3 regions of the Paenibacillus sp. FSL H8-0260 genome follow, and region 2 is predicted to be linked to each of the others. Evidence: riboswitches for the same ligand, from Rfam matches in the RefSeq annotation. Region 2 holds a riboswitch; each other region holds the start of a gene.
What was found. A riboswitch is a leader RNA that binds a small molecule or an ion and turns the genes downstream of it on or off. The one in region 2 is predicted to bind cyclic di-GMP.
Positions count from the first base shown of each region.

Region 1 (3,283 bases), 650 kb from region 2:
ATTTTTGCATACGAGCTCCTATCCAGATTTAAAAAAGAAGACGGATCTCTTATCTATCCTAATGAGATTTTTGCGGCGGCACGTAATCGTGGGCGTTTATATGCTTTAGACCGGTTATGTAGAATGACGGCTGTAAAATATGCTGCACCCTTAAATAAAAAAACGTTTATTAATTTTATCCCAACGTCGATCTACGCTCCAGAGTTCTGCTTAAGATCAACCGTTGAACTGGCCAATCAATTAGGCGTCGATCCTTCTCTTTTTGTCTTTGAAGTTGTTGAGACGGAGAAAGTGGATGATCTCGCTCATTTGAAAGCTATTTTGACATATTACAAGGATCGGGGATTTGAATACGCTTTAGATGATGTTGGTGAGGGCTTCAGCACGATCGAGATGTTATTGGAGCTTAAACCCCATTACATGAAGCTGGATATGAAATATGTTCAGGGTGTGTCCAGCGATCTGAACAAACAGAAAATAGCAAAGCAATTTTTAGAAAAAGCTTTAGAAATCCAATCCGTTCCTTTAGCAGAAGGTGTGGAGTTTAGAGAGGACTTTGAATGGCTTAAGCAGAGTGGTTATCAGTTGTTTCAGGGATATTTATTTGGAAAGCCTGATCCTATTCCCAAACAGTAATCCTAATGAGTATATATCCGTCCAGAGGATGAGATGAATTTCAGGTCAGAGTCTGAGTACAGCCAACCCCCGGGGTTGTATAATTTAGGTAATTGAAAAGGGGGACGGGATGGATATGAAATGGCATCAATTTGTAACGCGCTGGGCAGATTCTAGGGGCTTTGATGGACGAGAGATTGATTATCAATGGCCTTCTCCCTCATTTCCGGTCATCAGTATTCGCAGTAATCTAGGGCGATACTCAGGTCAAGCGTATGGTCGTGGAGGTAAACCCCGTGTGAAGACAGCCGTTGGATTAATCGCTATTGGAGATGTAGCTGTCGGCTTGATTTCCATAGGTGCGATAAGCGTGGGCGTATTATCCTTAGGAGCAATATCACTGGGAATGTGGTTAGCGATCGGAGCAATAGCACTTAGCTGGCTTGGCTTCGCAGTGGGAGCGATTGCGATTGCAGGCGTGGCTGTAGGAGCGATCGCAATCGCGGAAAAAGCGTTAGGGGCCATCGCCATAGGGGATACGGCGTTTGGTGCGATAGCGATAGGCAGGATCGCTGGGGGTGCCATAGCTATCGGACAATGGGCATATGGTGTAATCGCAGTTGGCGAACATGGTTTCGGATTAATTCCCATCACGGGCGATGTGTGGAATTGGTTCCGGCGGTTGTTTGGATCGGGGAGTTAAGTAGACCTACAGTCCTAAAGGATGCCCTTCTCTTCCGGGATGGTCGATAAATAATATCTATCACATAAGAAAAACTAATTGCAATTACCTATATTCATTTCATACCAATTAATCATGCGATCCGATCTAGGCTTATGTTACTCTTTGAATGTATTCGAAACTTCATAGGCAAACCTATGGAAATGTAGGGACGCAAAGCTAAAGGGACTAAGGTTATCATAACTATTGTCAGCCAGCTGCCAAAGAGTGTGTAACGCTTTTTGTTAAAATATAAGAAAGTATAAGTTATACACCTATACTTAATATCTTATATTTCTCGCTTAAACGCTTGCCGTCCTTATAGGACGCTGAAGGCGTTTATGCTTGTTAAGGTTTAATAAAAATTAAGTCTTAATTTTTAGGCGACTTTATACGCAATCAAGCTACTCTTTTGGGGTAGTTTTTTTTGTGCCCATTTTTGGGCACTGGAGAGATTCATATGACATCTGGGGGTAAGAAGAGATGAAGAAAATGATTGCGATCGCTACATCGGCGGCCATGTTGGCCAGTTTTTCGAGTGAGGCAGGTTATGCTTTAGCAAGTGAGGCAAGCAAGGTAAATGTAACAAAAACAGTGGCGCAAAGTAAGGTTAACTTATTAAGCAACGCTTCGGTTATTCCGTTTGAGCTGTACGGCAAGGATGCTCTAAATGCCTATAATGAGGTTTTTAGAATGAATCCAGCAAATATTAAATCCATCACAAATAACGGTGGCAACTACTCAGGCTCGCCTATAGCTAAGGCTATGGATGGGGATATGAGCACGCATTGGGAGACTGGCAAACCGAATAGTTCAACGTTTACGAATGAGGTTGTGTTTGTTTTCAATGAGTCCACTGAATTAAATAGAATGGTATACGCGGCTAGGCAATCCGGTGCGAAAGGTAAAGGTTTTGCTCAAGAATTTGAGATCTATGGTTCCACTACCGATGGGGGTGATTTTACGCTCGTGTCTTCTGGAGAATATACAGGCTCAACCGGTGATGTAGTGGAGATTCAGTTCGCACCTACGGCTTTTAAGAGACTTAAATTTGTCTTCAAAAAAGCGAACCAAGATTGGGCGAGTGCGGCTGAGTTTTCTTTTTATAAAGAGGATAGTGTCTCTGCTAAAATGAAAAATTTGTTTACAGATGATACCTTGAGCCAAGTTAGTACTGCCTTTGATACGGCAGAGAAATTAACAGCTTTAGAGAATGAAGTGCAGGCACATCCACTGTATGCGCAGTTTAAAGAAGAGATAGAGAATGCAAAGATCCTTTTGAAGAACCATCAGGTAGAGGCAACGACAGCCAAGGTTTCGAAGCTAAAAGGGTATGGAACAACCTATGAAAATGCCTATAGCCAAGCTTATAGAATGCCGAATGCAAACGTATCAAAAGTAACGGTGAACGGTGGAAGCTACTCAGGTACGAAGCCTGAATATATGCTGGATGACCAGCCCACTACGCATTGGGAAACGAACAAAAACAATGATGCAAGCTTCACGAATGAAGTCGTGTTTGAACTAGCGCAAGCGGAAGTGCTGGACAGAGTGGCTTTTTTGGCTAGAGATAACCGCAAAGGATTCCCAGAGGCTTTTGAAATCTATGCATCAGAGACGAGTAAAGGAGAGACCTTCCAACTTGTATCTAGCGGAACCGCGGTTAGTACCAATGACTTTCTGGAATTTAAATTCGAACCGACGAAGTTTAAAAGATTAAAATTTAAGTTCACAAAAGCTAATATCAACAGACCTTTTGCGGCTGAATTTAGATTTTATACAGAAGATAAAGTAAGCGAAGCTGTAAATGGTATTTTCACAGATGGAACGATGAGTGCGGTTGTGCCTGCTTATAATAGCGTCGAAGCAATCAACGAATTAGAAGAAGCGGCAAAAGTACATCCGCTCTATCCAATCCTGAAAGATTCTTTGGATTTAGCTAAGAAG
Region 1 is NZ_CP150298.1:6,698,948-6,702,230, reverse strand. Features, by position in the region: gene MHI51_RS29765 (EAL domain-containing protein) at 1-636, shown strand, start outside; gene MHI51_RS29760 (hypothetical protein) at 752-1,318, shown strand; cyclic di-GMP riboswitch class I at 1,476-1,562, shown strand; gene MHI51_RS29755 (NPCBM/NEW2 domain-containing protein) at 1,820-3,283, shown strand, end outside.
Region 1: linked by a shared signal. The riboswitch ahead of MHI51_RS29755 (NPCBM/NEW2 domain-containing protein) and the one ahead of MHI51_RS02085 (anti-repressor SinI family protein) in region 2 are both predicted to bind cyclic di-GMP.

Region 2 (3,283 bases):
CACCATTTTGATAACCTTGAAGTTTGCCGATATTAAGCGTTTCTGCAACAATTCCTTCACCTGGAAAAGCAGCATCGCCATGCATCAGCACCGCCATAGCTTTACTGGTATCAATCTTCGGCAGTCCTGCAGTGCTCCGATCTTCTTGTGCGGCACGAGTGAAACCTTCCACAACAGGATTGACGAATTCCAAGTGACTTGGGTTATTCGCTAGTGTTATTCTTGTGCGTACGGTTTCTCCTTCACGGACAGCACGGTCTGCACCGAGATGGTATTTCACATCACCTGTCCAACCATAGTTAATGCCTGTGGAGCCTTCGGAAGGGAAAAGCTCCTTGTTCGGAGAATGATGAAACTCTGAAAATATGATATCATAAGGTTTGCCCAAAATATGTGCAAGAACGTTGAGGCGGCCGCGATGCGCCATGCCCATCAAAATATGCTCCGCACCGTCATGTGCAGCAGCACGTACGATTTCATCTAACATCGGCACAAGAGCATCATTGCCTTCAAGACTGAAACGCTTCTGACCTACAAAAGTCTTGTGGAGGAAGGTTTCAAATTGCTCTACCTGAATCAGGCGGTTCAGGAGCTCTTTGCGTTCTGTATTATTTAGGGGTGCTGGTGAGCTGGTGGATTCTGCCTGCCTATTTAGCCATTGCAGTTCTTTTTCTTCATGCACATGCCCGAATTCATAGGCGATAGTCTTGGTGTATGCCTGACGCATACGTTGCACGGCATCCCATCCGGTATGCACATCATTCGGCGCATTTTCCCATATAAGCGTGGCAGGCAGTGCGATCAGGTCTTCGCGGGTCAGCCCATAGGTTTCAAGCTCAAGATATTTTGCCATGGGATTCTGATCGCGTACCAGCGGATCAATTTCAGCGGCCATATGGCCATATATACGAATATTGGCGATTAGCTTGGAAGCTCTTACTGCTTTTCTAAGCCATTCGGTGTCTCCCGAGATGCGCGGCTGAGGAGCCGGTTCGCTATCCGGAGTTAGGGGAGGAGGTCCCGAATTTGTAAAAAGCTCGCGATAATTATTTTCTACGGTGGAGGGATCTTTCACAAACTGTTCATATCTTTCTTGAATGTAGCCTAAATTGGGTCCGTAATACTTACTCCAAATGGATTCGTTATAGGGCTCTTTGGCTGCCATGAATACATCCTCCTTAACGGATGAACTCCATACGTGACATTTTGTGTCAACGCTTACTGGAGCTGTGATGATTGCGGTTTCATTTCTCATCTTATTGTGCTACTTTCGGCCACTGTAATCAATTCATTCTTTCGTCCAATACGTTCGCAAAATGGTATGGGTTAGCTTGTTCTAATGAAAAGAAGGGTGTTTCTTCTCATTACCCATTCTAAAGGCCTATTAAAATGATTCTATTATCCTTATTTTTAACTATTAGGTCAGTAAATATTTATTTTGCTAGTACAATTTATTTTATGTAACGGACGAGTATCGTGATAATCGGACAAGATCTTTGAAAAAAAATCTTTTATTTTTCGTTTTTAAAATAGAAAGTAACCAGGAATCGACACACTTTTCCGCTTTCTTTTTGTATAATGTTATTGCAGATAGTAATTTTATAGTTTTTTAAGTAGATCCTTTCGTGAAAAGGGTCCAGTAAAAGGTAAACTTGCCGAAAGGCAGGGGCACAAAGTCGCGGGTCTAAGGTAGAGATACTATGACAGCCGGATTGCCTGGGGACGTAAAATCTTAGGGGGAGATTTTTTGGAAAAGTCCAACCAGGGTAGCAACAGAGAACAGCAGTTTATTGATCTGGATCAAGAGTGGGTACATTTATTATTAGCAGCTAAGAAGGCTGGCATTAAGGCAGATGAAATCCGCCAGTTCTTTCATGAGAAAACTGTGCAGATCGTGCAGTAATACATTAGAGGGGTTACATATCGAAAAAGGGCACAGCGGTTCTTCGCTGTGTCCTTTTTCGATATGATTTAGTAGAAGAGAGGATCGTACCAGATTAGTAGGAAGTATTAATCCTTTTGATCGAGCTTCCATTTCTGATAGTCCAGAAATTCTTTGAATTCGCGTTTGCTAATGCCTGAGTCCATAGCTTCCTGCACCAATCGGAACCATTCCGAATCTAAATGTGATTCCTCTGCATCATTGGGTTCTCCATAGAGTAGGGCATGAATGGATACCTGAAGCGCGTCAGCGATTTTTTCGATAAACTGGATGGATGGATTGGATTGGATGTTTCTCTCCACGTTGCTAAGATACGACTTAGCCACATCTGCTCTGTCCGCAAGCTCAGATAGGGAGAAACCCTTGTCTAGGCGGAGCTGCTGGATACGTTGGCCCATATTCTGTGGCACTATGCTGACGCCCCTCCGTAATTTTTGTTATTAGTATAGCAAATATCAATAAATCGGACAAAGTTTATTGTAAAGAGAAGAGCAGCAATCTGCTTATCCGTGGCCGGATTCAGGATCTGCTGCTCTTCGAGTATTTTATTAAATTACTTTATTGATCTTAGTAGTCTTTTTTCGCACCTTGTTTAGCTACGAAATCCCAAGTCAGTGTTAAGCTATCGCCTTGGAAAATATTTTGATCTTGGTTATTTTCCACAAATTCGAATTGGACGGAGAAGCTGTCGTTGGTACCGGCTTTAATACCGGATGCTTCGGTAAAGAGTTGATCCCAACCTGTATTTTTTACGAGATCCGGATGCTGACTTTTTAAAGCAGCAAGTGTAGTCTCATAAACTACATTTTCAGGAGAGACGATAGGTACTCCTTTATCATTATTTCTAAGGAATTTAACTTTAATGAACTCGGCTAAATCCAGGTAGTTATCTCCTTTAGCATCCGTGATTTGAGTCGATGTATTCAGAATAATAGATCCGATATCGAGCGAACCATCGTTTTTCAATTTGAAGGATTTAGTTACCGTATCACCTGGTTTCAGGTTAGGAATATTAACGATGACAGAAGGGTCGGAGTTCAGATCGAGCGTGCCCGCTGCGAATGTAGCTGTGCTTTGCGCAGTGTCGCTAAAGTATGCGAAGGTTCCTCCGCCGATTAATGATAAACCCAGTGCTGCAGATGCTACGCCAAGACCCAATGTTTTCTTGATACCCATAATAAAATTCCTCCTCAAATTTGTGTTTGAATTTTTTATAAAATTTATATATTGTATCTTCCGGTTCGTAAGCGGAAGTGGACAATCAACTTAGGGCTGTGTTTCTGTTGGGGGCGGTGAGGCTGGCAGTAGGGCAGCATTTTTCTTTTCTAATGCAGCTACAGC
Region 2 is NZ_CP150298.1:473,104-476,386, forward strand. Features, by position in the region: gene MHI51_RS02080 (2-oxoglutarate dehydrogenase E1 component) at 1-1,165, opposite strand, end outside; cyclic di-GMP riboswitch class I at 1,636-1,720, shown strand; gene MHI51_RS02085 (anti-repressor SinI family protein) at 1,748-1,903, shown strand; gene MHI51_RS02090 (helix-turn-helix domain-containing protein) at 2,011-2,340, opposite strand; gene MHI51_RS02095 (TasA family protein) at 2,510-3,118, opposite strand; gene sipW (signal peptidase I SipW) at 3,209-3,283, opposite strand, start outside.

Region 3 (3,283 bases), 2.6 Mb from region 2:
GTGAAATGCGGACTTTTCGCGTGTCGAGATTAATACAAGCTGACGCAACTTATGAATCATTTGTCAGACCTGAGGCTTTTGATTTAAAAAGCTACTGGGAACAATCGACTTTAGCTTTTAAAGCAGCACTGCCAAAATATGTAGTGAACTTAAAGGTGAATGAGTCTATTCTTAAAGAATTACAACGTGAAAGATATGTAACTATAACTTTAGTAGAACCCTCTGCTAATACTGGGTGGATGAACGTGGAGGCCGAGTTTAATGCTATAGAATCTGCCTGTCGTATCGTACTCTCTTTCTCTCCTTCAGTTATTGTTTTAGCTCCTATCGAACTAGTAGGAATGGTAAAGTCTGCTATTAAAACAATTTCCACAATATATGAGGAATTTTGACATGAATTCTAAATATCTACTACTTAAAGAAGATTTATGACACTTCTCTATAGACCAATGACCTATAAATCCCCTATAATAACACCATTACATAAAATTTAATAAGGGGGACATTTTACCAATGAGCTGGATGCACAAACTTCCGTTAAAACAAAGAATTGTTGCCGGATGTTACCTCGTTGCCGCACTGTTTGCTATTCCTGTCTTAGTTACGTTAATGATTCTAGGTCAATTTCTCGTAGGAATTATACTAGTAGTTGTTCTTGCAGGTCTGACTTTACCTGTTGCTCGCTTCGTGGAGAGAACGCTTACATCATCTTTTGATGATATTGCTAATGTATCTCACAGTATTTCAAAGGGTGATTTCACTAGCAGAGCGGACGAAAATGGTTCAATGGGTGACGTAAGCCGCTCCTTTAACACAATGATCGATAAGCTCAAGAAGATTCTGACCGATGCATCGCAGATCACCCGTCAAGTTATGGATGCAAGCCGCGGAATCGAAGATAAGAACCAGAACCTGAAAATTGTCATGGCACAAGTAGCCTCTTCTTCTACTGAGCTCGCTCTTGGTGCAAATGAAATATCTACGGATATCGCTGATATGACAGAATCCATTAAAGACATTGAGACCAAAGTATCCAATTATACGAACTCCACCAAAGAAATGAACAGACGTTCAATACATACCTTAGAACTTGTTGAGCAAGGGCGCCAATCCGTAGATACACAGGCTGAAGGCATGCGTAAAAACATAGAGGCTACACAAAAAGTGGCTGATACTATTGAAGCTCTCTCACAAAATGCCCGCGGGATTACGATGATCACCAAGACCATCACAGAGATCGCTGAGCAGACCAACCTGCTGTCACTGAATGCCTCCATCGAAGCTGCTCGTGCCGGAGAGCATGGTCGGGGTTTTGCCGTTGTAGCTCAAGAGGTCCGCAAGCTTGCTGAAGAATCTACGGCATCCACAAAAGAAGTATTCGGCTTGGTCCGCAGCATTGAGTCAGATATTAAACAAGCCATCGATAATATTGCCATCAATGAAGAGGTTGTGCAGGTTCAGAATGAAATGATCACTCAATCTGCCCATATTTTCGCACAAATTGTACAAAGCGTGCAGTACATTACCGAGCAAATCTCTTCATTCTCTGCGGAGAGTGATCTTATGCTAGAAAGTGCCTTGAAAATTTCCAGTGCAATTGAGAATATCTCAGCAATCACCGAAGAAACTGCTGCTGGCACGGAAGAGGTATCGGCGGCTATGAATGAACAGATTAATGCCCTGCAGTCTGTTGCAGAAGAAACGGAAAAAATGACCCAGGCCGTATTTAATCTGCAAAAAACCATTCATATCTTTAAATTCTAGTTCAAAACTATCAACTGCCACCTAAGCTGAGTCTTAGGTGGCAGTTTTTTTCGCGAGGCAAAACTTCATCTCTTGGACAAGACTTTCGTCAAATTTCGAGTTTTTTTAGCGGATTATGTTGACAAAAATTAATGAGGAATATATTGTAAAGGAAAATTATTCTTATCAACTATAAATTAATATTGGCAAAATCCTCGAAAGAGGATGACGCAAAACCATGGATCTACAGCCTCATTTTTTCGTTTGAGGCCATGATTGCCAGGTTGCAGAGGAACCAGGACGGCTGAACTATTGTTCAGTCTTAGAGGCGCCTTATGCCACCAACCTGTGCTTACTATAGAGCACAGGTTTTTACTTTTTGAGTATATTGATCTATCGTATCTATTCGGTAGATTAATAACTAATATATATCAAAAAACTTGTGAGGTGTTTCTTTTGAAGACAGTCGCAGATTACATGGCGGAAGCACTACGTAACCTTGGAGTCACACATTCTTTTGGGATCATTGGCAAATCCATTTGTCCAATTGTTCTAAAGATGGTGGATTACGGTATTGAATTTATTCCCGGCAGACATGAAGCAAGCTCCGGATTCGAAGCAGCAGGGTATGCGCTGAAAACGGGTAACCTAGGCGTAGCATTTGGTACTTCGGGTCCTGGGGGAACTAACCTGCTTACAGCAGCAGCACATGCGAAAGCTAACAACCTACCTGTCCTATTTATTACCGGCCACCAATCCATTACAGAGCTTGGAATTCCTCAATGTCAGGACTCCACCTCTTTTCTGGCTGATTTAGCTGATATGTTCAGACCTGCTACCTTGTTCAGTAAATTGGTTGAACGTGGGGATCACTTTGGTACTATTTTTAATCATGCGATTTCTGTGGCCCTGACCAAACGGGGTCCTGTTCATCTTTGTATTCCTTTTGATGTACAAACTGAAGTATTGGAAGAATGCAATATAGTAATCCCAGAAAGAGAATCTCTAATTAGTCTAGCTAATATCGATAGAGTCATCGATGCTATTCAAGCTGCTAAGAATCCTTTGATTATTGCGGGTAAAGGAATTAACCGCTCCGGAGCACATAAAGAGCTTGTTCAACTCGCAGAAACTTTTAATATTCCTGTAGTAACATCTCCTGGTGGAAAAGGGGCTATAGTCTGGGATCACCCACTCTATCATGGTCCTATTGGCGTTGGCGGTTCGACCCACGGGGACGATTTATTGAATAAAAGCGATTTATTTATAGTGCTTGGATCACGTTTAAGTGATATGACCATCTGTAATCTTAAACGGGAGAATCATCCAGCAACTTTAATTCAATTTGATATTGATCCAACCTTTGTCGGAAAAATACTATTGTCCAAAACGATACCGGTCACCGGGGACCTGCGCGATAATTTGGTGCACTGCCTAAATCATATTGACCCAAGCACAATCACCAAACGTGAGGCTTTGGCCGATACGGATTATTCAGAAGAGCTTCCAACCCTCAAGAATCTTTCCCTTGCTTCGGTAA
Region 3 is NZ_CP150298.1:4,760,449-4,763,731, forward strand. Features, by position in the region: gene MHI51_RS21270 (YafY family protein) at 1-392, shown strand, start outside; gene MHI51_RS21275 (methyl-accepting chemotaxis protein) at 514-1,764, shown strand; cyclic di-GMP riboswitch class I at 1,939-2,035, shown strand; gene MHI51_RS21280 (thiamine pyrophosphate-binding protein) at 2,191-3,283, shown strand, end outside.
Region 3: linked by a shared signal. The riboswitch ahead of MHI51_RS21280 (thiamine pyrophosphate-binding protein) and the one ahead of MHI51_RS02085 (anti-repressor SinI family protein) in region 2 are both predicted to bind cyclic di-GMP.